Regions from separate parts of the Pseudoduganella sp. GW821-FHT11H04 genome, predicted to be linked through region 1. Evidence: predicted binding sites of a transcription regulator. Region 1 holds the regulator's gene; each other region holds the start of a gene.

What was found. The regulator sigma-54, encoded in region 1, starts transcription at its own class of promoters, with help from an activator protein. The targets are predictions, from matches to a motif close to TGGCANGNAANCTGCTTT.
Positions count from the first base shown of each region.
Region 2: a site for sigma-54 is predicted at 3,932-3,949, ahead of AC1RTP_RS25030 (TorF family putative porin). Genes of this name have one in related genera too.
Region 3: a site for sigma-54 is predicted at 1,644-1,661, ahead of AC1RTP_RS22920 (PEP-CTERM sorting domain-containing protein). Genes of this name have one in related genera too.
Region 4: a site for sigma-54 is predicted at 2,807-2,824, ahead of prpB (methylisocitrate lyase). Genes of this name have one in related genera too.

Region 1 covers NZ_JBXARE010000010.1:83,712-91,201, forward strand. Annotated here, with positions in the region: gene AC1RTP_RS20530 (arsinothricin resistance N-acetyltransferase ArsN1 family B) at 1-479, opposite strand, end outside; gene AC1RTP_RS20535 (VOC family protein) at 557-931, opposite strand; gene AC1RTP_RS20540 (hypothetical protein) at 1,071-1,811, shown strand; gene AC1RTP_RS20545 (hypothetical protein) at 1,857-2,186, shown strand; gene AC1RTP_RS20550 (metal-dependent hydrolase) at 2,476-3,492, shown strand; gene AC1RTP_RS20555 (Lrp/AsnC family transcriptional regulator) at 3,489-3,950, opposite strand; gene AC1RTP_RS20560 (enoyl-CoA hydratase/isomerase family protein) at 3,947-5,032, opposite strand; gene hpf (ribosome hibernation-promoting factor, HPF/YfiA family) at 5,098-5,457, opposite strand; gene AC1RTP_RS20570 (RNA polymerase factor sigma-54) at 5,530-7,026, opposite strand; gene lptB (LPS export ABC transporter ATP-binding protein) at 7,036-7,490, opposite strand, start outside.
Region 2 covers NZ_JBXARE010000017.1:22,873-30,362, reverse strand. Annotated here, with positions in the region: gene gshA (glutamate--cysteine ligase) at 1-1,008, opposite strand, end outside; gene AC1RTP_RS25040 (ammonium transporter) at 1,184-2,728, opposite strand; gene AC1RTP_RS25035 (P-II family nitrogen regulator) at 2,752-3,090, opposite strand; gene AC1RTP_RS25030 (TorF family putative porin) at 3,103-3,861, opposite strand; gene AC1RTP_RS25025 (accessory factor UbiK family protein) at 4,065-4,307, shown strand; gene AC1RTP_RS25020 (patatin-like phospholipase family protein) at 4,416-5,426, shown strand; gene AC1RTP_RS25015 (hypothetical protein) at 5,436-7,385, shown strand; gene AC1RTP_RS25010 (MBL fold metallo-hydrolase) at 7,395-7,490, shown strand, end outside.
Region 3 covers NZ_JBXARE010000013.1:63,576-71,065, forward strand. Annotated here, with positions in the region: gene AC1RTP_RS22910 (TIGR04552 family protein) at 98-1,252, shown strand; gene AC1RTP_RS22915 (DUF1059 domain-containing protein) at 1,249-1,497, opposite strand; gene AC1RTP_RS22920 (PEP-CTERM sorting domain-containing protein) at 1,694-2,356, shown strand; gene AC1RTP_RS22925 (PsiF family protein) at 2,456-2,752, shown strand; gene AC1RTP_RS22930 (hypothetical protein) at 2,749-4,032, opposite strand; gene AC1RTP_RS22935 (GntR family transcriptional regulator) at 4,218-4,967, shown strand; gene AC1RTP_RS22940 (fumarate reductase/succinate dehydrogenase flavoprotein subunit) at 4,970-6,718, shown strand; gene AC1RTP_RS22945 (4Fe-4S dicluster domain-containing protein) at 6,693-6,926, shown strand; gene AC1RTP_RS22950 (ABC transporter substrate-binding protein) at 6,946-7,490, shown strand, end outside.
Region 4 covers NZ_JBXARE010000023.1:13,583-21,072, reverse strand. Annotated here, with positions in the region: gene AC1RTP_RS27525 (sensor histidine kinase) at 1-988, opposite strand, end outside; gene prpR (propionate catabolism operon regulatory protein PrpR) at 1,064-2,716, opposite strand; gene prpB (methylisocitrate lyase) at 2,862-3,749, shown strand; gene prpC (bifunctional 2-methylcitrate synthase/citrate synthase) at 3,776-4,927, shown strand; gene acnD (Fe/S-dependent 2-methylisocitrate dehydratase AcnD) at 4,930-7,490, shown strand, end outside.

The DNA of each region.
Region 1 (7,490 bases):
TGCCAGTAGCTGACGTCGATCCAGCGGCCGAACTTGCGGCCGACTTCCTTGAATGCACCGACACGCTGGAAGCCCATCTTCTCGTGCAGGCCCACGCTGGCCTCGTTCGGCAGCGCCACCCCGCCGATCACCAGGTGCACGCCGCTCTGGCGCAGGATGTCGAGCAAATGCTGGTACAGCTTGCGCGCAAAACCCTTGCCGCGCATTTCCGGGTGCAGGTAAATCGAGCTCTCGACCGAGAAGCGATACGCGGAACGTTCCTTCCATTTGCTGGCGTAGGCGTAGCCGAGGATTTTGCCGTCCTGTTCGAATACCAGCCAGGGCAGCTTGGATGAGATGACTTTCGTGATACGGCTGGCCATGTCGTCGACGCCGACTTCGGCCTCCTCGAAAGTGATGGTGCTGGTTGCGACGTAATGGTTATAAATTGCCGCGATGGCGGCAGCATCGGCCGGGTGGGCAGAGCGGATGGTGGTCATGAGCGCTTCGGTAAAGTGAATGACCCAAGCGTAACAGCAAGATGCGGGCCAGCCGCCGGCCGGCCCTCTGCACCAAATTAGTCCAGCCAGTGCACCACTTCGATCGTATGCTGGTCCGGATCGGTGATCATCGTTCCAAAATAGCGCTCATTCACGTCAGGGCGCAGGCCTGGAGTGCGGAGCGAGACGGCGCCTTGCGCGATGGCGTTCGCATGGAAAGCATGTGTCGCCAGCTGCGACTTGGCCTTGATGGCGATATGCCCGCGCTGCCCTACCAGCGGCGCATCGCCTTGCGCCGGATAGATTGCGAAGGCCCAGTGGCCGTCTGCGCCGAAGATGGCCTGCCCTGCGTCCTGGTGCTGCACGCTGTAGCCCAGCGGCTCCAGGCAGGCTTTGTAGAATTCCACAGCGCGCGGCAGGTCACGGGTGGCGATGGATACGTGGTCAATCATGATGCTCTCCTTTCAAACGACGAGCGATCATCTTAGGCAGTGCGCGCGAAACGATTTCCCGATTACGTGCAGGGCCGTGGGAAATTTTTTCACTTCCCTTTATGCTAAGCTCTCCCGCCTACACATCGCTGGAGGAAAAATGAGATTACTCATATTGGTCGCCGCCTTGGCTGCCTCCGCTGGCGCCGCTGGTGCCGATATCGATCCAGATCCCGCCTGGCGCTGCACAGCGAAACATTACGGCGCTTTCCTTTCCCCTTCCGGCAGCTCGGCTAAATGGCCTGTGCTGAAATCCTTGCCGGAGCATTTGCGCGGCAAGAGGTCCATGCTGCTTACCACCTCTGGCCTTTTCGCCGGCGGAAAGGCGCATGTCATGTATGTTGATCCCAAATCGGGCAACGCCTATATCGAACAAACCGCCGGCACGCCGGACACCGTGGTGATCTTCGGCCCACTGCCAAGGATCACCTGTGCCGATCCCGCAGCCACCGACATCCTCGATCTCGCGCACTTCTTCATGGATACGTACGCGGACGACGTCACAGCTGGCGACCGCAAGGCGCTCGCCAACCGCTATTCCCGGCGCGGCGCCATTTTCATTGGCGGGGAATGGAAAGAAGAGATTTCGTTCGACAAGCTGTCCGGCGAATATGCGACGAGCTGGAAGCCGCCCGTCACGTTCCGCTGGCAAAACCTGGCATTTGAAAAGCTTGGCGACCAGGCGGTGATGATCACTGGCGGTGTCGCGCGCAGCGACAAAGCTGGCGTAGAGTCCTTCTCGCATTCCTACGCGGTCCTGCTGGTGAAGGAGGACGGCGTACTGCGCATTCGTATGGAGAGCGGCGCGCCGCCAGCCAGGCCGCAGCTCAGCAAACGGTAACAATTTAGTTCATGTGTCACTGGATTATTGATCTATTATCTGCATATGGCGATCTCATTACTGCTTGCAGCAGCGCTGGGCGCTGCACCCGTTGACCCGGATCCGATCTGGCGTTGCACAGCCGCGCACTACGGCCACTTCGTGTCGCCTTCCGGCACGCAAGAAAAGTGGCCCACCGTGCCGAAGTTGCCGGGAAACCTGCGCGAAACGCGCCAGATCAACCTCAACTCTCCCGGCATGCTACCCGGCGGCCGCGCGCACATGATGTACATCGACACCGTTGCCAAAGTCGTTTACATCCTGCAGACTTCCGGCCCGCCAGAGTCCGAAGTCGTCTTCGGCCCACTGCCGCCAGTCGATTGCCCTAAAGAGTGACTGCGCTGAAAGCGTTCGGACTCGCGGTCCTCTTTGCGTGCGCCTGGTTCGTCGGCGTCATGGCCGTCCTTGGCGGCGGCACGCCATCGCCTCTAACTCACGCCATCATCTTGCTCGTGCCACTGTTTGCTTGTAGCCTGATACAACACAAGCTGACACGCAACATTCCGTTGCCGCCGATGCGCAAGGTGATCCAAACTAGCGTCGCTGCCATACTTGCGCCAGTGCTTACGACTGCCCTGATCTGGTTCGTTTGGATGGTCGTTCTCGGGCACAGCGAGTAAGCATCATGCCCACCATCATTTCGCATGCAGCTATCCCGCTGGCACTCGGCGTAGCGCTCGGTTCGAAACGGATTTCCCGCAGGCTGCTGGTCGCTGGGATGCTTGCGTCCATGGTGCCTGACCTGGACGTGGTCGGGCTCAAACTCGGCATCGAATACGCCAACCAATTCGGTCATCGCGGCGCATCGCACTCGGTCATGTTTGCACTTGCCTTGGGAGCCCTGGCAGCCTTGGTGGCGCCGTGGTTCCGCGCGAGATGGTGGGTTGCGGGCGCCTTTGTGGCGGCCGCCTGCGTCTCGCATCCATTGCTCGATATATGCACGACTGGAGGCCTCGGAGCGGCCCTCTGGTGGCCGCTGTCGGATCAACGATTGTTCTTCCCCACGCAGTTCATCAAGGTCTCGCCTTTGACTGCGGATCGCTTCCTCGGACCTGACGGAATCGCGGTCATCAAGTCTGAAATACTATGGATTTGGCTGCCATGTTGTTCAGTGGCATTCGCGGCCTACGACATGCGGACGCGACTCCCCTCGTTTCACGTTACCGAGAATGGCATCTTCAAGCCAACCTCCATAGCCCGCGAGCTGGTTTTCTACGGAATTGCTGCTGCGTTGGTCGTGGTTTGGCACATGGTCGGCAGTGGCCATTTGACGGGCGCAGTTGGATTGTTTGCAGCCTTTGCAATCATTCGCTACTTCCAAATGCGAAAGCTCGGGCCGGATGGAGAGCCGATTGTCGCAGTCAAGGATGGGGTGCTGCTATTCCGAAATCCAGGATTCCAAAAAACCGTAGAGTCCATCCCACTGGAAGACATCGAACAAGTTAAAGTCTACGGCCAGGAAAAGAATCGGCACTATCGCTTTCTACTTAAAGGCCAGGATGCAAAAGACCTTTCGCTATTGCAGAACAACGACGCAGAACAAGCCGTAATCGCTTTCCTGCGACAGACCCTGCAAGAAAAAGTGTTTGTCGCCAAGGCGCCCGAAACCTTCTTCGAAAAGGTTCGGGGCGAACAGGCTTAAAGCGTCAGCTTGGTTTCGAACTTCGAGCAGTTCATGGCGAACAGGCTTTTGACGTTGATGACGTTGTGGTGGGAGGTGAAGACGCGGCGGGTGAAGGCGCTGTATTCTTCCATTGATTCCACTGTGACGATCAGGTGGAAGTCGAATTCGCCCGCCACCTCGTAGCAGGACATTACCTCGGGTTCGGACCGCATGCGGTGTTCGAATTGTTTGAGGATGTCGGTGTTCTGCTTCTCCAGCTCAACCGATACGAAAACCGTCAGCGGGCGGCCCGCAAGCGCGCGGTCGACCAGCGCGACGGCTTTCACCAGCACGCCGTCAGTGCGCAGCTTTTCGATGCGGCGCTGGCAGGTGGCGACCGATGAATGCACGCGCTCCGCGATCTCGCGCAAAGGCGTGCTGGCATCCTCTTGCAGGATATTGAGGATGCTGCGGTCGATCCGGTCCAGTTCCCTCATGCGAGGTGGCGCAGGGGATGCGCCCAGGCCGGCCAGCATGGTTCGAAGAAGCGCGCCACCATCGTGGGCGTGACTTCGGCCAGCGTCGCTGGATTCCACTTCGGCTGGTTGTCCTTGTCGATCGCCAGCGCGCGCACGCCTTCAAAGATCTCGCCGTGTTCGAAGTTGCGGCGCACGAGATTACGCTCCATGCGCAGGCAGTCCGACACGCCCAGCGCGGCGCCGCGCTTGAGCAGTTCGTGGGTCACGCACATCATCAGCGGGGAGCGCAGCTCCATCGCCTTCAGCGACTTCTGCGCAAAGGGCGAGCTGTCGCCGCGCAGCGATTCCATAATGGCCGGCACCGAGCCTGCGGCGAAGTGCTTGTCGATCAGCGCGCGCTGCGCTTCGAGCTCGCTGTCGCCGGCGAAGGCGTTGTGCGGGCCGGCGAAGACAGCGATCGCGTCGCGCAGCGATTTACCGGGTGTGGATTCGACCAGCGCGGTCAGGGCGGCCAGCTCAGTCTCCGGCACGAAGTAATCGGCCAGGTCCAGGTAGAGGGCATCAGCGGCGCCGACGGTCAGGCCAGTCAGGCCGAGCCACATGCCCAGCTGCCCCGGTGCGTGCGACAGGAAATGGCTCCCGCCCACATCGGGGAACAGTCCAATATTCACTTCCGGCATGGCCATCTTGGTGCGGCCGGTAACGATGCGCACGCCGCAGTCAGGGCCGCCTTGCGCGATGCCCATGCCGCCGCCCATCACCACGCCATCCATCAGCGCCACGTAAGGCTTTGGATAGAAATGGATCAAGTGGTTCAGTGCATATTCTTCGGTGAAAAAGTCTTCCAGCAGCGCGCTGTCGCCTTGCGTATTGGCGCGGCCGACATCGTAGAAAAAGCGGATATCGCCGCCTGCGCACAGGGCGCGTTCGCTGGTGCTCCGCACAACCACGGCGGCCACAGACGCGTTATCGCGCCAATCCAGCAGCGCCTGGGTCATTGCGCGCACCATGTCGAGGGACAAGGAATTGAGGGCTTTAGGGCGGTCCAGCGTGATGAAGCCGGTGCCGTTGGAGATATGGGTTTGGACGTGTTCGCTCATGCAAATATTTTAACCGCAAAAAAGGGCGCCAATTGCGCCCTTTGGTGTGCTACACGGCCAGTCCTTTACATGGCGGTGGGTGGTGCTTCGTACGTATCCGGGAAATGCTTGATGGCCGCATGACTGTGGTTCTGCACACGGTCTTTGTATTTCATGACCTGGCGATCCAGTTTATCAATCAGGGTATCGATGGCGGCGTAGAGATCTTGCGACAGGCTTTCGACGTAAACAGTTTTGCCAGACATGCGCAGGTTGATTTCCGCTTTCTGACGTTTCTCTTTCTCGGTGAGGTTATCTACAGTCAGGATGACAGCAATATCGATTACTTGATCGAAATGGCGCTTGACTCGTTCCAGCTTGCTCTGCACGTACTCGCGAATGGCCGGGGTCACTTCGACATGATGTCCACTGATGGTGAGATTCATACACACTCCTAAAGATGATGTCGCTCTCGAGTTCGTGTACGCCGAAACGCACAGAGGAACCCATGCACTGCACTACAAAGATTTGCGGAGGCTTACCGGAGGGATTTTCAACGCTTCTCGATATTTGGCAACAGTCCGTCGCGCAATCACCATGCCTTGTTCTCCCAGCATGTCCGCAATCTTACTGTCGGATAAAGGATTTTTCGGGTCTTCTGCTCCTGTCAGTTGCACGATCAGTGCCCGTATCGCAGTCGATGAAGCTTCACCCCCAGCTTCGGTCGCGACGTGGCTACCAAAGAAATATTTCAACTCAAACATGCCATGCGGGGTGAGCATATATTTTTGAGTTGTTACGCGAGAAATAGTGCTCTCGTGTAGTCCCAGTGTATCAGCAATTTCACGCAACACAAGGGGCCTCATGGCGACCGCGCCATGGCTGAAAAAATTCTTTTGTCTTTCTACTATCGCTTCCGCGACGCGCAGGATGGTGTCGAAGCGCTGGCGCATATTCTTGATCAGCCACTTAGCTTCCTGCAGCTGGCCGTTCATCTGCGACTCGCTTTTGCCCTGCTTGAGCAGGTTGGCGTACAGCGCGTTCACACGCAGGCGCGGCACCACGTCGTTATTCAGCATGACCAGCCAGCCGCCGCGGCCCTTCTTCACGATCACGTCGGGCACGACGTAATCGGAATCGCCCGATGCGAACTCGGCGCCCGGGTGCGGGTTGCACTGGCGGATGACGCACTGCGCTTCGCGCAAATCTTCGTCGTCGCAGTCGAGGGCTTTTTTCAGTTTGGTGAACTCGCGCTGGGCGAACCATGCCAGGTGCTTCTCGACGATGACCAGCGCCATGCGGCGCGTCACCATCGGCACGCCTGGCATGCGCTTGATCTGCAGCGCCAGGCATTCGGAAGCATTGCGTGCGGCCACGCCGGCCGGGTCAAAGCTTTGCAACAGCACCAGGCTGCAGCGAAGGTCATCCAGTTCGATTTCCAGCTCGGGCGGCAGACGCTCGTGGATTTCTTCCAGCGGCTCTTCCAGGTAGCCATTGTCGTCCAGCGCGTCGATGATCATTTCCATCAGGGCGCGGTCGCGCGGCTCCTGTACGGTCACTCGCATCTGTTCCAGCAAGTGTTCGCGCAAGGTGCAGCCGGAAGCTTCCAGCTGCGGGCGGCTGTCTTCGTCGTCGGCAGATTTGCTGCCGGAGCTGGAACTCCAGTCCGTGTCGTCGCTGCCGTTGCCGCCCTCGCCTTCGCCGCCTTCATAGGCGTCGCCTTCGGAGGCTGCGGCCGGGGCTTCGCCACACTCGCCCGGCGCACTTTCCTGCGCTGGCGTGGCGGGGCCTTCGGTGCCATTGCCGCTACCCTGGCTGATGGCGCCATCGGCCAGCAGCCGCACAGAGTGGTCGAGCGGATCGTCAAGACGCTCCAGCATCGGATTGTCGCCGAGCAGCTGTTCCAACTCCTGGTGCAGCTCCAGCGTGGACAGCTGCAGCAGGCGGATGGATTGTTGCAGCTGCGGCGTCAGCGCCAGGTGTTGCGAGGTTCGCAGTTGCAGTGTTTGTTTCATGGCCTTCGCTTACATGCGGAAGTGTTCGCCGAGATAAACGCGGCGTACGGATTCATTGGCAATGATGTCGTCCGGGCGGCCCGAAGCCAGCACGGCGCCCTGGTTGATGATGTAGGCGCGGTCGCAAATGCCGAGGGTCTCCCGTACATTATGGTCGGTGATCAGAACGCCGATGTTGCGCTCCTTCAGGAAACGCACGATTCGTTGGATTTCGATCACGGCGATCGGGTCGACGCCGGCGAACGGTTCGTCCAGCAGCACGAAGCGCGGATTGGTAGCCAGTGCGCGCGCGATCTCCACGCGGCGGCGCTCACCACCGGATAGCGACAGGGCCTGGTTCTCGCGCAGCTTCTCGATCTGCAAGTCCGCCAGCAGGGCTTCCAGGCGCTGGTCGATTTCGGCTTTGCTAAGCGCCTTGCCGTCGACCTTTTGGATCTCCAGCACGGCGCGGATATTCTCTTCCA
Region 2 (7,490 bases), on a different contig from region 1:
CTCAAAGGTCGGCACGCCCTCCTGGATATTCAGGTCGGTCACCGCCTTGCCATCCTTGATCACCGTCATGCGCTTACGCTGCTCTTCCGACAACTCTTTCAACTCGGCCGCATCGCGGATCGTGATCACGCCCTTGCCATAAGTACCGGCGTCCGGCTTGATGATGACGAACGGCTTCTCCTTGATGCCATATTCCTTGTACTTCTTGCGGATCTTGGCCAGCACCGCATCCACAGAGGCGGCCAGGCTCTCCTGCCCTTCCCCGGTGGTCAGGTCCACCGCGCCGCATTTGGCGTGGAAAGGATTGACCATCCACGGATCAACGCCAATCAGCTTGCCGAACTTCTTCGCCACCTCATCGTAGGCATTGAAGTGGTTGGACTTGCGGCGCAGCGCCCAGCCCGCGTGCAGCGGCGGCAGCAGGCTTTGCTCATGCAGGTTGGTCAGAATATCCGGGATACCTGCCGACAAATCGTTATTCAGCAGGATGGTGCACGGGTCGAAATCCTTCAGCCCCACACGGCGGCCGTTCGGCGAGCGCACCAGGGGTTCCACCACCAGCATATTGCCATCGGGCAGCGCCAGCGGCGTCGGCTGGGTGACGGATGGGTCTAGTGAGCCGAAACGCACGTTCAGGCCGGTCTGTCGGAAAATCTGCATCAGGCGGGCGACGCCCTGGAAGTAAGTCGGGTGGCGCGGCTTGATTTCCGGGATCAGCAGCAGGTTTCGTGCATCTGGGCAATATTTATCAATCGCCGCCATGGCCGCCTGCACCGAAAGGGGGAGCATTTCGTTGGCCAGGTAATGGAAGCCGCCAGGGAACAGGTTGGCATCCACCGGGGCCAGCTTGTAGCCGGCATTGCGCAGGTCCACCGAAGCATAGAACGGCGGCGTATGCTCCTGCCACTCGAGGCGGAACCACCGTTCAATGGCTGGGGTCGCGGCAATGATCTTTTCTTCAAGATCCAGTAACGGACCGGTCAGGGCCGTGACGAGATGGGGAACCATGTGACTTCCTTGCGGGTTGGTATTTGCAGACTCTCCATTTTGGGGCAAAAACGCCATTTAAAAGATACTTTTAAACAAAAAAAGCGCCCCGAAAGGCGCTTCGGGGTCTGGCACCTGACAAGACATGGCGCAGCCATGTTTTGTCAGGTGCCAGACCCCATGGTTTTTTGACAAATTAAGCGTGGTACGCGGACTCGCCGTGGCTGGTGATGTCCAGGCCTTCGCGCTCTTCTTCCTCGGGTACACGCAGGCCGATCACAACGTCAACCAGTTTGTATGCCAGGAAGGCAACGACAGCCGACCACACGATGGTAATGCCCACGGCTTGCATCTGAATCCAGACCTGGCCGCCGATCGAGTAATCTGCGCTTGCCTTGTTGGCAACGTAGTCGAATACGCCCTGGCCGCCCAACGATGGTGCAGCGAACACACCGGTCAGGATGGCGCCCAGGATACCGCCCACGCCGTGCACGCCGAACACGTCCAGCGAGTCATCCGCGCCGATCAGGCGCTTCAGGCCGTTCACACCCCACAGGCAGACGATACCAGCCAGCAGGCCGATCGCCAGTGCGCCCATTGGGCCAACGAAGCCGCAAGCCGGGGTGATCGCCACCAGGCCGGCAACCGCGCCGGACGCGCCGCCCAGCATGGAAGGCTTGCCCTTGAAGACCCACTCGCCGAACACCCACGATACGGTTGCGCAGGCAGTTGCCAGCAGGGTGTTGACGAAGGCCAGCGCAGCGATGTCGCCAGCTTCCAGGGCCGAACCGGCGTTGAAGCCGAACCAGCCCACCCACAGCAGCGATGCGCCGATCATGGTCATGGTCAGCGAGTGCGGAGCCATGGAGTCGCGGCCGTAGCCGACGCGCTTGCCGATCATGATTGCGCCAACCAGGCCGGCGATAGCGGCATTGATGTGCACCACGGTGCCGCCTGCGAAGTCCAGCGCGCCTTTCTGGAAGATCCAGCCCGCTTTGGCGGTTTCGCTGGCCAGGGTGTCGGCGTTGGTGATTGCGTCAGGACCGGTCCAGAACCAGACCATGTGGGCGATAGGCAGGTAGCTGAAGGTGAACCACAGGACCATGAAGGCCAGCACGGCGGAGAAGCGCACGCGCTCGGCAAACGCGCCGACGATCAGGCCGCAGGTAATCGCAGCGAAGGTGCCCTGGAAAGCTACGTAGATGAACTCAGGAATCACTACGCCCTTGCTGAAGGTAGCAGCGGTTGCGAACGCTCCCTTGGCCGGATCGTAAATACCGTTCAGCAGCGAGCGTCCGAAGCCGCCGAAGAAGGCATTACCCTCGGTGAACGCCAGCGAGTAGCCGTACAGGCACCACAGCACAATGATCAGCGCGAAAACGAAAAACACTTGCAGCAGCACGGACAGCATGTTCTTCGAGCGCACCAGGCCGCCGTAGAACAGGGCCAGGCCTGGGATGGTCATCAGGATCACCAGCAGGGTAGCCACGAACATCCAGGCGGTGTCGCCCTTCTGTGGCACAGGTGCGGCGGCCGGAGCGGCAGCGGCAGCTGGGGCAGCGGCAGCGTCGGCAGCAGGTGCAGCTGCGGCAGGAGCCGGCGCAGCCGCAGGCGCAGCAGCCGATGCGGCAGCAGTAGCGGCAGCAGCTGGTGCTTCAGCCGGCTTGGCGTCTTGGGCCAGCACAGGCAGCGCTGCGCTGAAAGCCAACAGGACAGTCACCCCCGCCAGCCATTTCTTCATGGTCTTATGCATCACGTTTCCCCTTACAGTGCTTCGTTGCCGGTCTCGCCGGTACGGATACGAATTACTTGCTCCAGCGACGAGACGAAAATCTTGCCGTCGCCGATCTTGCCGGTGCGGGCTGCATTTTCAATCGCCTCGATAGCCTGGTCGACGATCGCATCGTCAACGGCAGCTTCGATCTTGGTCTTTGGCAGGAAATCGACCACGTATTCCGCACCGCGATACAGCTCGGTGTGGCCTTTCTGGCGTCCGAAGCCTTTAACTTCGGTCACCGTAATACCTTGCACGTTGATCGCCGACAGGGCTTCACGCACCTCGTCGAGCTTGAACGGCTTGATAATGGCGGTAATCATTTTCATACGGTTGCCTCTTTAGAAGGTTTTGGACACGGTCAGCACCAAGCCGCCCTTGCCCAGGTTTTTGCCATTCGGCGCCACGTACGCGTCGCTGGTGGTCTTGATATAAGCCAGGGCTACGGTTGCCACGCCAAAGTCCTTGGTGGCGCCGATTTTGTAGTCGGTATAGCTGAACGCTGGGCTGTTTTTCACCTTCTGGCGGCCTGCGTGCAGGTTCAGGGTGTAGCCTTCGCCCAGGTCCTGGTTGACGGAAGCATCGATATAGGAGCTGTGCTTGCTGTCAGCGAAGCCGAACAGATTGCTCAGGGAGTTCGAGTACTTCAGGGTAGCCGGGCCGTAGCCTACTTGGCCGTAGATTTCGCGGGTATTAGCGCTTGGATGCAGGTCGTTCGACGGGTAGACATAGGCCAGGAAGCCAACGTCGTAGCTGACGCCAGGCACGATCTCGCCGCGCTTGCCGCCATACAGGTCGATTTCCACGCTGGCATCACCGCCGCCATCCTTGACCCATTTGATGGTCGAGCCCCAGACGCCTGCGTAGAAACCGGTTGGATTGTTGACCCAGTCAGCGCCGCCTTGCAGCGCAGGTTTCAGGCGGGTTTGCGAGATACCACGGTAGCGATAGTCGCTGGTCAGGGCCGCGTTATAGCTAATCTCATTGTCAGGCTTCGCCTCAGGCGCAGCATCGGCTGCTTGGGCCAAGCTAGTCCCCATCGATGCGATTGCCAGTGCGACTGCAGCGGTGAGACCCAGCTTCTTGCTCTTATAAATCATGGCGATTTCCTTTTGAGTGAACTTTTATTGCGGTTTAAAATTCAGTCTGAAACAACAGCTTTACTGCTTATTAGCAGATTGCGTGCCAGCCATAATTCGTGCAGGAATTGAACTTAAGACAGCTTTCCGCACCATTACAATCCAAAGCCGCACCGTTGTGGTGCACAAACTCACACACAAACACACATCAGGAAGAAATAACCATGGACATGAACGCCTTCTTCAACGACTTGCAACAGAAGGTCAACCAGGTCATCGAAAATTCGCCGGCCAAAGATATCGAAAAGAACGTCAAAGCCATGATGACCCAGGGCTTCGCCAAGCTGGACCTGGTCACCCGCGAGGAATTCGATATCCAGGCACAAATGCTGGCCAAGGCCCGCGCCAAGCTGGAACTGATGGAATCGCGCCTGGCCGAGCTGGAAGCCAAGCTGGCCGACAAGTGACAATTCGTGTATTTCCTGGCAATTTTCTAGCCTACTCTGTAAGAATCGCCCTAACGTAGCGGGAGATTCCTTACGCCATGGGCAAACGCTTTCCTACGGAGGTGTTCCATGGCCATCACACTCGGCGGCGCTAGCAAGCGCATCGGCCTGACCTTGTCCGGCGGCGGCTTTCGAGCTGCCGCTTTTCATTTGGGCGTGTTCCGCCAGCTGCAGGCGCACCAGCTGCTGGATAAGGTCGACCTCATCTCTTGCGTCAGTGGCGGCAGCATCGCCGGCGCCTTCCTGGCCCTGAACTGGCACGATCCCAATGCACTCGACAAGCTGGATGAGTACCTCGCCACGCGTTCGATTGCCGTCGGCTCGGTGATCGGCGGCCTGCTCGATCCCTTCCATTCGCGCCTGGACAAGCTGGCCGATACGTATGCGGATGACCTCTTCGGCAGCAAGAAGCTGGGCGACCTGTCCGAGGGCCCGCGCATCTACCTGAACACCACCAACCTCGCCACCGGCAATATGTTTTCCTTTATCGCCGGAAGCAAGGGGAAGAGCGAGATGGGCGACTACGAACTGGGTTTTGCCGACGCCGCCAACTTCCCGATCGCGCGCGCCGTGGCCGCGTCGTCCGCCTTCCCGCCTGTATTCCCGCCCCTGCGGCTCGAGAAAACGGAATACGCGCCTGCCGCCAAGTGCGATTACGTCACCCTCAGCGACGGCGGGCTATATGACAACCTTGGCGTCAATCCCGGCCTGGCCGCGCTGAACGAGCTGAATTACCTGCTGGTCAGCGACGCCGGCAAACCCTACGCCATCAAGGTCGACCCGACGGAATCGAGCGCCCTGGTGCTGAAGGAAGGCCTGGACATCATGATGGAGCAGATCCGCGGCCTGCAGTTCGACCGCATGAAGCACCGCCACATGGCCAAGGCCGGCCCTTGCCCGCTGTGGTTCTCCATCGACAGCCATGATGGCGAAGCGATCGAGGGCGATTCAGTCTTCGCCTCCTCTATCGAGACCAACCTGAAGGCGCTCAACAAAGCCGAACGCGCCGTACTGGCGCGCCATGGAGCGGCGTTGGTGGCGGCCCGCATCAAGACCTGGGCGCCGGAACTGCTGCAATAAGGAGCCGCCATGTACTCCTCCGCCAGCAGCCAGGATTACAGCCAGAAGGCAATCGAGCAAGGCAGCAAGCGTCCGCCGTTCCGGCGCCTGCGCGGCTATGCCTTCGACCCGAGCATGTCGCTCAAGCTCGATACCGCGTCGATCAACCAGCGCATCTTCAACATCCCGTGGGAGAGCGAGCTGCAGCCAGGCCCGCGCGGCGAATACGTGGAAGTGGTGGACTTCGACCCGGCCAGCGATTGCTGGTATGAGCCGGTCGACCTGAATAGCCCCAACCTGCTGGCGCAGGACGGCCATCCTCCATCCGAAGGCAACCCGCAATTCCACCAGCAGATGGTGTACGCGGTGGCGATGAACACCATCTGCAATTTCGAAAAAGCGCTGGGGCGCCAGGTGCAATGGTCTTCGCACGAAGACGCCAGCAAGCACGAGGAATTCGTGCAGACCCTTCGCATCTACCCGCACGCACTGCGCGCAGCCAACGCCTATTACAGCCCGCAGAAAAAGGCGCTGCTGTTCGGCTACTTCCAGGGCCCGAGCGGCATGGTGTTCTCTTGCCTGTCGCAAGACATCATCGCCCACGAAACCACGCACGCCCTGCTCGATGGCATGCACCGCCGCTACCTGGACGATAACAACCCCGACACGCTCGCCTTCCACGAAGCCTTTGCCGACATGGTGGCGCTGTTCCAGCACTTCACCTTCCCGGAAGTGCTGAAGCACCAGATTTCCCGCACACGCGGCAACCTGGAAGCGCAATCCCTGCTCAGCGAGCTGGCGCAGGAATTCGGCGTGGCCACCGGCCGCTATGGCGCCTTGCGCAGCGCCATCGGCGAGATGGATGAAAACGGCGTCTGGCACCCGGTGCAGCCCGATCCGACGCGCCTGGCGCAGGCGCTGGAGCCGCATGAACGCGGCTCGATCCTGGTGGCGGCCATGTTCTCGGCCTTCATTGAGATGTACAAGCTGCGCAGCGCCGGCATCGTATCCTTGGCTAGCGCCGGCACCGGCAAGCTGCCCGATGGCGCGCTGCATCCCGTGCTGGTGGACGAATTGGCGTCAGTGGCGACCAAGACTGCCCACCACTTCCTGCTGATGTCGATCCGCGCCCTCGACTACTGCCCGCCTTTCGACATCACCTTCGGCGACTACCTGCGCGCCCTGGTCACTGCCGATTACGACATGGTGCCGGACGACCGCCACGGCTACCGTGTCGCGTTGATCGAATCCTTCCGCCGCTGGGGCATTTTGCCGGAAGGCCTGAAAACCCTGTCGGAAGAACAGCTGCGCTGGCCCTATGCGCGCATCGAACTGGCCGATGGCAGCTCCGACCCCACCAGCGTGCTCACCGGCCTGGCCAAGGAACTGAGTGGCCTGGTGCAGGACTCCCTGTACCAGCGCAAGCGCAGCCGCGTGTACGAAACGCTGCGGCGGGCGCGCATCCGCGCCCATGACTACCTGGAAGAGATGATCAAGTCCAACGACCTGTCGCGCTGCGATGAATTCATGCGCGTCACCGGCCTCGAACTGCACCGTAACGGCAATGTGGAAGGCCTGCGCTACGACAGTGACGGCCTGCCCAGCTTCGAAGTGCACGCCGTACAGCCAACCCTGCGCGTTATGCCCGACGGCGACATCCTGAAACAGCTGGTCATTTCGATCACCCAGCGCCGCCGCAAACTGCCGGTGGACCCGGGCCATCCCCTCATGGGAAGCTTCGACTTCCCCGGCGGCTGCACCCTCGTGTTCGACCTGGAAGGCGATATCCAGGACGACGGCGGCGTGATCCCGACCCTGCGCTACGCGATCAAGCGGCCGCTGAACGACGACAAGCGACTGGCCGCAGTGCGTTCCCACCGCAGCATGCGCTATGACGCCGGCGTGGCGCTGCGTTCGACCTACTTCAGTGTGGACGGCGACAGCGCCGAGCCGTTCTGCATGCTCCACTCCAACGAATAAGGTGCCGCCATGAATTCACCCACTGTTCCACCGCTGGCTGCCCGGGCCAAGACGCGCCCGCGCGCACCGCAGGCGGTCGCCGATACCCACCCGCACAAACAGGCC
Region 3 (7,490 bases), on a different contig from region 1:
AAAATACTACATTACTCTTTTGGTAACACACAAGTAAGATCTGCAAACAACACCTCACCTTGCGGCATGCACTCAACGCTGCGATACTTTCCTTACCATGCATCCATCTCTCAAGTGCCAGGGCAAGTTTTCCCTGAACTGGACTTACCTGAATGCGATCGCCTCCGGCGTGTCGGCAATCGACCTCGGTGGGCTAGCCCTGCGCAATAAGCATGACGCGCACGAATTCGTGCGCGAATATGGTTTCGACATCGACAATCCCCACGCCCGCGAAGTGATCGCCAAGGCCCATGGCGAGGCGCTTGACTTTGTCTGTACCGCCTTCCTGACGCCCGGACAGGCCGCCCTGATCCCGCCCGAAGTACGCATGCCGGAAGATCCACTGGACCTGCTGGTGTTCGCCTCCCTGCACGGCAATGAGCAAGTCGAATTGCGCCGCATGTGGTCCTGCGCCGTGCTGAAAGTGATGCATGGCGTGTTCTACATCGATAACAATCTCAAGCTGCGCTATTTCAATACCATCCGCCAGCAAGTGTTCGCCAGCCTGGATGAGGTGATCCGCGAAGAGGACGGCCAGCATTATTTGAGCGATGGCGAGATTTGCCTGCCCTTATTGCATTTTGACCGCAAGAACAACAAGAGCCGCGCCAGCATCCTGCTGAAGCTGCTGCAAAAAGCAGCCTACCTGGCAGCCGACATCTTCGACCATCTCGGCGTGCGCATGGTGTTCGGCACCCGCTTCGAATGTCTGCTGGCCCTGCGCACCCTGCAACGCGCCCACCTGATCTCGGTGACCAATGTGGATTCACAGCGCACCCGCAACACCCTGCTCGACATGGAAGCGGCCAAAGAAATCTTCACCCAATACCGCTGCCTTCTGGAAGCGGCCGATGGCTATCCGGCCGAACTGCTGGAAAAGATGGATGCTGAGCTGATGGACATTTCCTCACCGCAGACGCGCGCCGACAACCCGCACAGCGGCACCGGCTTCAACAGCATCCAGGTCACGGTGCGCAAGATGATTCATGTACCGTCCGACGATCCGGCGGCAAGCGGCCCCGACTACGATGTCGGCTTCTTCTTCGAATACGAAATCCAGCTGATGGACAAAGTCAGCCATGGCCGCACGCTGGAAGGCCCAGCCAGCCACGACGCCTATAAAAAGCGGCAGGTCGAAACGGCACGCCTGCGCGTGCTCGGCCGCGACCTGATTCGTTACCTCGAAGCCCAGCCTGACGAGCAAGCAGCTTAGTGCGTCCGCGCGCCTTCCGGTGCGCCAGTGGCAACGCCCGGTGGCATCGCATGTTCCGGCGGCGTACCGTCGTGGATCATGCCACGGATAGCGGCGCGCAGTTCAGGCGTATCAGCATGCTTATGCACCGAGACTGCGTGCTGGACCGCAGTTTCCAGCAACTCGTCTTCGCTGTCTGCCGCAATGGCGACACTGCAGTGGGTGTCGCTTGGGAATTCGCGGCAATCGATGAATTTACGGGTCATGGCAACCTCCCTTCCGAAGAGCTACTTACACTATAGGCCGTTTGGCCGGCAATGCCATGCTTTGACCGTCGGAAACATTTACAACTTGTCAAACAAGAGTAACATTTCCATCGGCTAAGTTATTGATTATTTACATCTTTTCCTTGTGGCATGACTCCTGCTTATATGCATGAAACTTAACCAGAAGGAGCTCACAATGCGTGTCGCAAAACTCGTCAAAATGGCTGCAGCACTGGCCTTTATGGGTGCTGCCATCCAGGCCAGCGCCAGTCCAATCAGCCTCACTTTCGAAGGCGTCGGCGACCAGGCCAGCGTCAATGATTTTTATAACGGGGGCACCGATAGCGCCGGCAACAGCGGCACGAATTTCGGCATTAATTTTTCGACGTCCAGCCTGGGCCTGATCGACTCCGACGCTGGCGGCAGCGGCAATTTCGCCAATGAACCTTCGGCCAGCACCATCCTGTTCTTTACTAGCGGCGCTGCTGCCACCATGAACGTGGCCGCTGGTTTCGACACTGGCTTCTCCTTCTACTACGCCGCCTTCTCCAGCGGCTTCGTCAACGTCTACGACGGCTTGAATGGCACCGGCAATGTGCTGGCCACGATCAATCTCGCCGCCCTTCCTAACAACTGCTCGGGCGATCCGACCGGCGGCGCCTGCCTTTGGACACCGATCGGCGTCGCGTTTGCGGGCATTGCCCATTCGGTCGATTTTGGCGGCACCGTCAACCAGATTGGCTTTGACAACATCACGCTCGGAGCCGCGGATCCAAGCGGCATTCCAGAACCAGGCTCGATGGCGCTGCTGGGCCTTGGCCTGGCGGCCATGGCCGCACGCCGCCGCAAGCAAGCCTGATTGCGGGCAGACTGAAAAAGAAAAACGCCACCCTCGGGTGGCGTTTTTCTATGTATAGTTACTGTCGCAAGACCAACTCAACTGTTACGAGGAACCCTCATGAAAAAACTGATCGTTGCTGCCCTGGCTCTGTCTTGTTCCGCTGCCTTTGCTGCGGCGCCAGCCCCGGCAAAGAACTCCCAGCAGTCCAAAATGACCACCTGCAATAAAGAAGCCGAAGGCAAGAAAGGCGATGAGCGCAAAGCATTCATGAAGGAATGCCTGAGCGCGAAACCTGCCGCGCCAGTGACGCAGCAGGACAAGATGAAGACCTGCAACGCCGACGCTACAGGCAAGAAGGGCGATGAGCGCAAGGCATTCATGAAGGAATGCCTGAGCACGAAGAAAGCCGCTTAACGCAGGCCGGATGGCAGGCGTGGCGAAGATAGCAGGCTCTTGAATGCTTCCCAGCGCTGCTTGCGGGCGGCCGCCGGATCGGTGGCCGTCACATGCTTTTCAGTCCAGGCTTTGACCATATCCTTGCCCAGGTTGTAATTGATCACATAGCCGCGGTTCGCATCATAAAAGGACAGTCGCTGCGCCGATTTCTCCGGCGGGTACAGCGACACATTCACCAGCCACTCAATGGTCTGCTCGCGCGTCCATTTCCCTTCCAGATAGGCCTGCGCCGCATCGTTGTCGGAGTAGCTCAGCTTGCCCAGCAGCTTCAATAACTGAGCGTACTGCGGCGCCAAGGCCGGATCCAGGCCCGCCAGCGGGTACAGCACCTTCTGTTCGAAGGCCAGGCGCTCATCGTCCGGGAAGGCCATCTCGATGCCATAGTTCGCGCTGCCTTCGGCAATCAGCGACATCGGCGAGAACAGCGGGTACACGCTGAACTCCACCCACTTGCGCTGCTTGACCAGCGACTGCTCCAGCAGCGCGTTGTAGACGTGGTGGCCAGGGTAGCCTTCATGGCAGCCCAGGTCCACCGCACGGTCGATATAGATCGGGAATTCGGTATTAATCTGGATCAGGCTATGCGCGTTGCCCTTGTACCAGTTATAGCCGGACCACGGTTTATTGGTCACGAACTCCATCACGAAGCTTTCGTTCTTCGGCAGATCCATGAAGGCTGCGGTGCGCTCGCGGCATGCCGCGATGGACGCGTCGAACACCGCTTGCAGTTTGTCTTTCGGGATCACGAACTTCGCGCGGAACGCCTTCAAGCGCTCAGGCAGCGGCTCCGTACCGGGCAGCAGCTTGTCGACTTGCGCCACCAAGGCCAGGTAATAAGCGCGGTCATGGTGCGGCGTCACTGCGTCGTACAGCAACGCGGTCTCTTCGTCGAAACTGAACTTGCGTCCTTCCAGCATCTCGACACGGGCATGCATCGATTTCAACTGCTTGGACAGGAATTCAATGCGCAGGGCCTCGTCGGCGTTGTGTGCCTTTTGCATCGCGATGTCGCGCTGAGCCACCGCCACGTCAGCTTTAATCGAAGCCAGGCTTTGCTTGTTCTTCACTGCCTGCTTCTCCAGCTCCGGCGGGCCGTAATAGGCGTCGACATAGCTGCTGTCATGCTGGCCGATCGCCAGCACCAGCTTGCGGTAACGCTCCGCCACGTCTTGCACCGATGCCGCCATGGCGCTGCCGGCCATCAGCACCGCCAAGCCACCCAATACCAATTTTTTCATGTCTATTGTCTCCGATTGCCTGAAGCGCATAAGTGTAGCCCATTGAAGTACAGGAATTCGCTTTACGCATTTGCTTATGCTGCTTTCCCGCCATTTGCTGTGCGCATAAGCAAGCGCGAATCCATTCGTTCCCGCGCAATTACGTCGTCGATAAGATTTGTCCATCAAATCAATCATGACTTGTTATGACACGTACTCTCGCACTGTCGCCGGTTCCGCTCTACACCCAGGTCAAGGAAAGCCTGCGTGAAGGCATCCTCGACGGCACCTACCCTCCGCATTCGCAGCTTCCGCCGGAGAGCGAGATCGGCAGCATCTTCGACGTCAGCCGCATCACCGTGCGACAAGCCTTGCACGACCTGCAAATCGAAGGCCTGATCTTCAAGGTACCCGGCAAGGGCACCTTCGTCAGCAAGCCGAAAGCATTCCAGGAACTGACCCAGCTCGAAGGCTTCGCGGAAGCAATGTCGCGCCAGGGACATGAGATCTACAACCGCGTGACCGGCATCCGCACTGTGCCGGCAACGAGCAAGCTTGCGCAGCACCTGCAAGTCGGAGAAGGTACGCCGCTCGCGGAGATCCGCCGCATCCGTTTGCTGAACCGCGAACCGGTATCGCTGGAACTGACCTACGTCAGCGAAGCGCTGGGCGACCGCCTGCGCCGCGAAGACCTGGCAAGGCGCGACATCTTCCTCATCCTGGAAAACGATTACGGCATCGCGCTCGGCCAGGCCAGCCTGAGCATCGATGCAGCGCCGGCCGACATGGAAGTGGCGGCCGCACTGCAGATTTCCGTCGGCATGCCCGTGCTGCGCATAGAACGGCTGACCCATACCGCGGCCCGGCGGCCGCTCGACTTCGAATACCTCTACTTTCGCGGCGACGCCTTCCAGTACCGGCTGCAGCTGGCGCGCCGCACACCAACCCAGGAGTAAGCATGGAAACGCATATCCAGACTGTCGACGTACTGGTCATCGGCGGCGGCACCGCCGGCCCGATGGCAGCGGTAAAAGCCAAGGAAGCCAATCCCGCATTGCGCGTTCTCCTGCTGGAGAAAGCCAACGTGAAGCGCAGCGGAGCAATTTCGATGGGCATGGACGGCTTGAACAACGCCGTCGTCCCGGGTTTCGCCACGCCCGAGCAGTATGTGAAGGAAATTACCACCGCCAACGACGGCATCGTCAACCAGAAGACCGTCATGGCTTATGCCCGGAACAGCTACGCCATGATCGAAGAGCTGAACGACTGGGGTGTGCGTTTTGAAAAGGACGAAACCGGCGACTACGCCATGCGCAAGGTCCACCACATGGGCACCTACGTCCTGCCGATGCCTGAAGGCCACGATATCAAGAAGGTGCTGTATCGCCGCCTGAAGCGCACCCGCATCGAGATCACCAATCGCCTGGTCGCCACGCGCCTGCTCACGGCAGCGGACGGCAGCATCGCCGGGGCCATGGCCTTCGATTGCCGTACCGGCGACTTCCACGTGATCCGCGCCAAGGCTGTGGTGCTGGCGACCGGCGCGGCGGGGCGGCTTGGCCTTCCGGCCTCCGGCTACCTGTTCGGGACCTATGAAAACCCCACCAATGCCGGCGACGGCTACAGCATGGCCTACCATGCGGGCGCCGAGCTGTCGGGCATCGAGTGCTTCCAGATCAATCCTCTGATCAAGGATTACAACGGCCCTGCCTGCGCCTACGTCACCGGCCCGTTCGGCGGCTACACGACGAACAACAAGGGCGAACGCTTCATCGAATGCGATTACTGGAGCGGCCAGATGATGATGGAGTTCTACCGCGAACTGCAAGGCGGCGACGGCCCCGTGTTCCTGAAGCTGGACCACTTGGCGGAAGAAACCATCAGCACCATCGAAACCATCCTGCACACCAACGAGCGGCCGAGCCGCGGCCGTTTCCACGAGGGCCGCGGCACCGATTACCGTGAGCAGATGGTGGAAATGCACATCTCCGAGATCGGCCTGTGCAGCGGCCACTCCGCATCCGGCGTGTGGGTTGACGAACATGGTCAAACCACGGTGCCCGGCCTGCATGCGGCGGGCGACCTGGCCTGCGTTCCGCACAACTACATGCTGGGAGCGTTCGTCTACGGCAAGCTGGCCGGCGAGAGCTCGGCACGCTACTGCGCCAGCCGCGAGCTGCCTGCGCTGGATGAGTCGCAAGTCGAACAGGAACGCCAGCGCGTGTGGGCTCCGCTTGGCCGCAGCGACGGCCTGCCGCCCGGCCAGGTCGAATACAAGCTGCGCCGCATGGTGAACGACTACCTGCAGCCGCCCAAGGTGACACGCAAGATGGAAATCGGCCTGCAGCGCTTCGAGGCCATCCGGGAAGACCTGGACCGCATGTCGGCGCGCAACCCGCATGAACTGATGCGGGCGATGGAAGTCCACGCGATCCGCGATTGCGCAGAAATGGCGGCGCGCGCCTCGCTGTACCGCACTGAAAGCCGCTGGGGCCTGTACCACTACCGGGTAGACCACCCGCACAGCAACGATGCCGACTGGTTCGTGCACGTGCAGCTGCAAAAGAAGGACGGCGTGATGGCCTGTTTCAAACGCCCGATCGAACCATACATCGTCGCGCTGGACGAGGAAGAAAAGAAAGCCTACCAGCGCCTGCGCATCAATAAGGAGGAACCACAACATGCCAATCACCTCGCACATCACTAGCGTTCCGGTCAGCGTCGACGAAGACAAGTGCATTGCGCACAAAGGCTGCACGGTCTGCGTCGATGTCTGCCCGCTCGACGTGCTGGCGATCGATTTCATCAAAGGCAAGGCTTACATGCAGTTCGATGAATGCTGGTACTGCATGCCTTGCGAAAAAGACTGCCCTACCGGCGCCATTCACGTCGACATCCCCTACCTGCTGCGATAACTCTTTAGGAAAGCCAAATATGAAACTGCCTGTCATCGGATTGACCCTCGCGCTGCTGGCCGGCGCCGCGAGCGCCGAAACCATCCGCGTCGCTATCGGCACCCAGGACACAACCATCAATTGCGCCACCGGCGGCATCCTGATCCGCGAACTGAAACTGCTGGAGAAGTACCTGCCGCACGACGGCAAGTACAAGGACGCGCAGTACGATATCCAATGGAAGAACTTCACATCAGGCGCGCCGCTGACCAATGAAATGGTGGCCGGCAAGCTGGACCTGGGCTCGATGGCCGACTTCCCCGGCTCCTTCAATGGCGCCGCCTTCGCCAAGGCTGGCCGCCAAAGCCTGTTCATCAACGTGCTGTCCGGCAGCACCACCGGCAGCGGCAACGGCATCGTGGTGCCAAAGGCATCGGCGGTGCAGTCGCTGGCCGAACTGAAAGGCAAGACCATTTCCGTGCCATTCGCCTCCACCGCGCACGGCATGCTGCTGCGCGCGGTCAAGGCCCAGGGCTGGGACCCGGACAAGGACGTCAACATCACCACGCAGGCGCCGGAAATCGC
Region 4 (7,490 bases), on a different contig from region 1:
CGCGTTCGCTGAGGTCCAGGCTGGCCTGCTCGCCCTTGGCAAGCGACAGGCGCTTGCGCGCGTTGCTGACCCCTATACGCGTGGAAGTGGAGTTGGCGAGCAGCTTGCCCTGGTTGGCGACTTCGATCACGGCGCAGCCGCTTTGCAGGCGCGCGGCTATGCGGATCTCGCTGCCTTCCGTGCGGCGTTCAACGCCATACTTGACGGCGTTTTCGACCAGTGTCTGCAAAGTCATCGGCGGCAAGGTCACTTGCGCCACCCCAGGCTCGATCTCGAAATGCATGCGCAGGCGCTCCTCGAAGCGGATCTTTTCAATGGCCAGATAGGCGCGAACGGCATCGAGCTCCTGCTGCAGCGGCACGCAACCGTTAAAGGTGGACAACAGCGTATAGCGCATCAGCGTTGCCAGGCGGTCGACCATATTGGCAGCATTGTCAATGTCTTCGTACATCAGGGCGCGAACGCTGTTCAGGCTATTGAAGAAGAAATGCGGATTAACCTGCGATTGCAGTGCGCGCAATTCGGCTTCCTTGGCCAGCAGTTCCAGGCGCAAGGTTTCGGCTTCGAGCAACAGGGCCTCTGCCTCCAGCCTCTGATTGCGCCTGATCGAGAGCGCCGCCATATAGCAGGCATTCCAGGCCAGCATGGTGCCGATCCAGAACGTCAGCAGCGAGAGGATCCAGGCCAGGTTGCCGGGACGCCAGCTCGCGCCGGATACCGCCATGTCGACCAGCGTATTGCTGGCCGACTGGATCAGGCCCAGGACGACGGAAGCGATGATGGCGGCCGGCCAAGCCAGCTGCTTGCCGCACTTCAGGCGCAGCTTGCACACCTGGCGCCACAAGGTGGTCAGCGCAATACCGCTCACGCCGCACCATGCCGAAAGCGGCATGAATCTCACTTCGAGCCGGTCGACGAAGACGGTGAATAGCGCCACGCCACTCCAGCCAAGCAGTTGGAGCAGCCAAAAATATTGGGTCCTTTTCATGGGGCTGGAGCATACCGTATCCAGTGTCTCCGGTTGAAGCTTGGGTGACGAATGGTCGAAACAAGTGATGGATGGTTAGCTGGCGGATTCTTCGCGCAGGCGGCGCCACAGGGTGGTGCGGCTGATGCCGAGGTAATCGGCGGCGGCATCGCGGCGGCCGCCGAAGCGGGCAAGTACTTCGGTGGCGCTTTCGGCGTTGCTGGCACGGGGTGCCGCAGTTGCGGTCAGCGCCGATGCCGGAGCCGCCAGCAGTGGCATGACCGACGATGCGGAGCTCAGCTCAGGTGCGACGCTGGCGACGAAGCTTGGCGTCAGGGCTTGCAGCGGTTCGGCGGCGAGGAAGAGCGCGAGGCGTTCGGTCAGGTTGCGCAGTTCGCGTACATTTCCTGGCCAGTCGTATCGCAGCAGCAGGGGCGCGCAGGCGGCCAGTTCGGCCGGCAGGTTGGGGTGGGCGCGCGCACTAAGGCTGGCAAGCGCGGTGCGCAGCGACCATTCGGCCAGCGGCAGGATATCGGCTGGACGTTCACGCAAGGGCGGCAGCGACATGCGCAACACAGCCAGGCGGTAGAAAAGGTCAGCGCGGAAGCGGCCTTCACGCACGCGCGCCTCCAGGTCGCAGTGGGTGGCGCTGATGATGCGTACATTGATCGGAATCGGCCGTGTGCCGCCGACTCGCACAACTTCGCGTTCTTCCAGCACGCGCAGCAAGCGCGTTTGCAGCGTAAGCGGCATTTCGCCGATTTCGTCGAGGAACAGGGTGCCGCGGTTGGCCGCTTCGAACAGGCCCGCGTGGCCGCCGCGCCTGGCGCCGGTGAAGGCGCCTTCTTCATGGCCGAACAGTTCGGATTCCAGCAGGGATTCGGCGATGGCGCCGCAGTTCACAGCCACGAAGGGCCGGTTGGCGCCGCCCATGGTGCGCGGGGATTCTCGGTGGATGGCTTGCGCCACCAGCTCCTTGCCGCAGCCCGTTTCGCCTTGAATCAGTACCGTGGCGGGGGATTTTGCATACAGCACGACAGCCTGGCGTACGCGTTCCATGGCGTCGGACTCGCCGCGCAGGTCGGCCAGTCCGTGCTTGGCGCGCAGGGTGTCGGCCACCACGTGGCGCCTGCTGCGGTTGGTCTCCAGCTGCGCCAGGCGCGCCAGTTCCAGTGCATCGTCAAAGGCCTGGCGAATCGAGGCGGCGGAATAGACGAACACGCCGGTCAGGCCGGCTTCTTCAGCGAGGTCGGTAATCAGGCCGGCGCCGACGATGGCCTTGATGCCCGAAGCCTTGAGGTCATTGATCTGGGCGCGCGCATCCTCTTCCGTAGCGTAAGTGCGCTGCTCGATCGGCACGCCGAAGGTGTTGGCGAATTCGGCCAGCGCCGGTATATCGTCCTGGTAGGTGATCACGCCGATGCGGTCGGACACCTTGCGCGCGCGGGCCAGCGCCTGCATGAAATCGAAGCCGCTGGCCTTGGCGATCACCACCGGTACCGACAAGCGGCCCTTTAAATAAGCTGCATTCGATCCGGCCGCAATCACGGCATCGCAACGTTCCGTCGCCAGTCGCTCGCGGATATGGCGCGCCGCTTCGTCAAAGCCAAGATTGATCGGCTCGATGTCGGCCAGGGCATCGTACTCCAGCGTGATGTCGCGGAACAGTTCCGACAGGCGCGAAACGGAAACCGTCCAGATGACCGGTTTGTCGGCGGGGTCGAAGGGTAGGGGCGTGGAATGTCGCATGTTTCAATGTTGCATTTCAATGTTTCAACTTGAAACATAGCACTCTGGGCAGAATGTTGCAAGTGCTTGATTTTTCAGGAGTGGGCCGGCTGGCACGCCACTTGCACTATGCACGGCAGACTTCTCAATTACTTTTAAGGACACCATGAGCCAATATTCCGCAGGCGCCGCCTTCCGCAAGGCCGTGCAAGAAGAGTCCCCGTTGCAGGTTGTAGGCGCGATCAACGCCAACCACGCCTTGCTGGCCAAGCGCGCCGGTTTCAAGGCGATCTACCTGTCGGGTGGCGGTGTGGCTGCCGGCTCCCTGGGCCTGCCGGACCTGGGCATCTCCGGCCTGGACGACGTGCTGACCGACGTGCGCCGCATCACCGATGTGTGCGACCTGCCGCTGCTGGTGGACGTGGATACCGGCTTCGGCTCCTCCGCCTTCAACGTGGCGCGCACCGTCAAGTCGATGATCAAATTCGGCGCCGCCGCCATGCATATCGAAGACCAGGTGGGCGCCAAGCGTTGCGGCCACCGTCCGGGCAAGGAAATCGTGTCCAAGGGCGAAATGATCGACCGTATCAAGGCCGCAGTTGACGCGCGTACCGATGAAAACTTCGTGATCATGGCCCGTACCGATGCACTGGCCGTGGAAGGCCTGGACGCCGCGATCGACCGTGCAGTCGCTTGCGTGGAAGCCGGCGCCGACATGATCTTCCCTGAGGCGATGATCTCCCTGGACATGTACAAACAGTTCGCCGCTGCCGTGAAAGTGCCGGTGCTTGCCAACATCACCGAATTCGGCTCGACCCCGCTGTTCACCGTGGAAGAACTGAAGTCCGCCGACGTGGGCCTGGTGCTGTACCCGCTGTCCGCCTTCCGCGCCATGAACAAGGCTGCCGAGAATGTCTACACCGCGATCCGCCGCGACGGCACCCAGCAAGCCGTGATCGACACCATGCAGACCCGCGCCGAACTGTACGAGCGCATCAATTATCACGATTTCGAACAGAAGCTCGATGCACTGTTCGCAGCCGCTAAAAAATAAATCAATCGATTCGAGGAGAGACCAACATGACCGAAGCAGCTCCAGCCTTCAAACCAAAGAAATCCGTCGCCCTGTCCGGCGTTGCAGCCGGCAATACCGCCCTGTGCTCCGTCGGCAAGACCGGCAATGACCTGCATTACCGCGGCTACGACATCCTGGACGTCGCCACCACCTGCGAATTCGAAGAAATCGCCTACCTGCTGGTGCACGGCAAGCTGCCGAATGTGGCCGAACTGAAAGGCTACAAGAAAAAGCTGAAGTCCCTGCGCGGCCTGCCGCAAGGCGTGAAGTCCGCCCTGGAAGCGCTGCCAGCCTCCGCCCACCCGATGGACGTGATGCGCACCGGCGTGTCCGTGCTGGGCTGCTGCCTGCCTGAGAAGGACGACCACAATATCGCTGGCGCGCGCGACATCGCCGACCGCCTGATGGCATCGTTCGGCTCCATGCTGCTGTACTGGTACCACTTCAGCACCAACGGCAAGCGCATCGACGTGGAAACCGACGACGAAACCATCGGCGGCCACTTCCTGCACCTGCTGCACGGCGAAAAGCCTTCCGAATCGTGGGTTCGTGCGATGCACACCTCCCTGATCTTGTATGCGGAACACGAGTTCAACGCTTCCACCTTCACCAGCCGCGTCATTTCCGGCACTGGTTCCGATATCCACTCCGCCATTACCGGCGCGATTGGCGCACTGCGCGGCCCTAAGCACGGCGGCGCCAACGAAGTGGCGCTGGACATCCAGCAGCGCTACGAAAACGCCGATGAAGCGGAAGCGGACATCCGCAACCGCGTCGCCAACAAGGAAGTGGTGATCGGCTTCGGCCACCCTGTGTACACCATCTCCGACCCGCGTAACGTGGTAATCAAGGAAGTGGCGCGTACCCTGTCGCAGGAAGCCGGTTCGACCAAGATGTTCGACATCGCCGAGCGCCTGGAATCCGTGATGTGGGAAATCAAGAAGATGTTCCCGAACCTGGACTGGTTCTCCGCCGTTTCGTACCACATGATGGGCGTGCCAACCGCCATGTTCACCCCGTTGTTCGTGATCTCCCGTACCTCGGGCTGGGCTGCCCACGTGATCGAACAGCGTATCGACAACAAGATCATTCGTCCAAGCGCCAACTACGTCGGCCCTGAAGACCTGGGCTTCGTACCATTGAAGGACCGCAAGTAATCATGAACAGCCAATACCGCAAACAACTCCCGGGCACCAAGCTCGATTACTTCGACGCGCGCGAAGCCGTCGATGCAATCAAGCCGGGCGCCTACGCCACGCTGCCGTACACCTCGCGCGTACTGGCGGAAAACCTGGTGCGCCGCTGCGACCCGGCGACGCTGACCGCCTCGCTGTCGCAGCTGATCGAGCGCAAGCGCGACCTGGACTTCCCATGGTTCCCGGCGCGCGTGGTCTGCCACGACATCCTGGGCCAGACCGCCCTGGTCGACCTGGCCGGCCTGCGCGACGCGATCGCGGAGCAGGGCGGCGATCCAGCCCTGGTCAATCCTGTGGTGCCGACCCAGCTGGTGGTCGACCATTCGCTGGCCGTGGAATGCGGCGGTTTCGACCCGGACGCGTTCAACAAGAACCGCGCCATTGAAGACCGCCGTAACGAAGACCGCTTCGACTTCATCAACTGGACCAAGAAGGCTTTCCAGAACGTCGACGTGATCCCGCCGGGTAACGGCATCCTGCACCAGATCAACCTGGAGCGCATGTCGCCGGTCATCCAGGTGAGCGACGGCGTGGCCTACCCGGACACCCTGGTCGGCACCGACTCCCACACCCCGATGGTGGACGCGCTGGGCGTGATCGCCATCGGCGTGGGCGGCCTGGAAGCGGAAACCGTCATGCTGGGCCGCGCTTCCTGGATGCGCCTGCCGGACATCATCGGCGTTGAACTGACCGGCAAGCCGCAGCCTGGCATTACCGCCACCGACACCGTGCTGGCGCTGACCGAATTCCTGCGCAAGGAAAAAGTCGTCTCGGCCTACCTGGAGTTCTACGGCGAAGGCTCGACCGCGCTGACCCTGGGCGACCGCGCCACCATCTCCAATATGGCGCCGGAATTCGGCGCCACCGCGGCGATGTTCTCCATCGATGCGCAAACCATCAAGTACCTGAAGCTGACCGGCCGCGATGACGACCTGGTGGAATTGGTGGAAACCTACGCCAAGCACACCGGCCTGTGGTCGGACGACCTGGCCAAGGTGGAATACGAGCGCGTGCTGAAGTTCGACCTGTCGAGCGTGGTGCGCAATATCGCCGGCCCATCGAATCCGCACAAGCGCGTTCCTACCTCCGAGCTGGCAGCACGCGGCATTTCCGGCGTGGTGGAAAACGAGCCGGGCAAGATGCCTGACGGCGCCGTGATCATTGCCGCCATCACCAGCTGCACCAACACCAACAATCCGCGCAATATGATCGCTGCCGGCCTGCTGGCCCGCAATGCGAACAAGGCCGGCCTGCTGCGCAAGCCTTGGGTCAAGTCCTCGCTGGCGCCAGGCTCCAAAGCCGTGACGCTGTACCTGGAAGAAGCAGGCCTGATGCCTGAACTGGAAAAGCTGGGCTTCGGCGTTGTGGCTTACGCCTGCACCTCCTGCAATGGCATGTCCGGCGCGCTGGATCCGGTGATCCAGAAGGAAGTCGTGGAGCGCGACCTGTACGCAACCGCTGTGCTGTCGGGCAACCGCAACTTCGACGGCCGTATCCACCCGTACGCCAAGCAGGCTTTCCTGGCTTCGCCGCCGCTGGTGGTGGCCTACGCCATCGCCGGCACCATCCGTTTCGATATCGAAAAGGATGTGCTGGGCCACGATGCATCGGGCAAGGCAATCACCCTGAAGGACCTTTGGCCGACCGACGAAGAGATCGACGCCATCGTCGCTTCCTCCGTCAAACCGGATCACTTCCGCAAGGTCTACATTCCGATGTTCGCGCGCAGCGAAGAGAACGCCGAAAGCGCCGATCCGCTGTACGACTGGCGTCCGCAATCGACCTATATCCGCCGTCCGCCGTACTGGGAAGGCGCACTGGCCGGCGAGCGTACCCTGAGCGGCATGCGTGCACTGGCCGTGCTGGGCGATAACATCACCACCGACCACCTGTCGCCATCGAACGCGATCATGATGGATTCCGCTGCAGGCGAATACCTGCACAAAATGGGCCTGCCTGAAGAGGACTTCAACTCTTACGCAACCCACCGCGGCGACCACCTGACCGCGCAACGCGCCACCTTTGCCAACCCAACTCTGAAGAACGAAATGGTGCGCAGCGCCGACGGCAGCATCAAGGCCGGCTCGCTGGCCCGCGTTGAGCCGGAAGGCAAAGTGACCCGCATGTGGGAAGCCATTGAAACCTATATGGACCGCAAGCAGCCGCTGATCGTGATCGCCGGCGCCGACTACGGCCAGGGCTCCTCGCGCGACTGGGCAGCGAAGGGCGTGCGCCTGGCCGGCGTGGAAGCGATTGTGGCCGAAGGCTTCGAGCGTATCCACCGCACCAACCTGGTCGGCATGGGCGTGCTGCCGCTGGAGTTCAAGCCGGGCGTGAACCGCCTGACCCTGGGCATCGACGGCACCGAGACCTTCGACGTGATCGGTGAGCGTGCACCGCGTGCAACCCTGACCCTGGTGATCAACCGTAAAAACGGCGAACGCGTTGAAGTGCCGGTGACCTGCCGCCTCGATTCGTCGGAAGACGTGTCGATCTACGAGGCAGGTGGCGTGCTGCAGCGCTT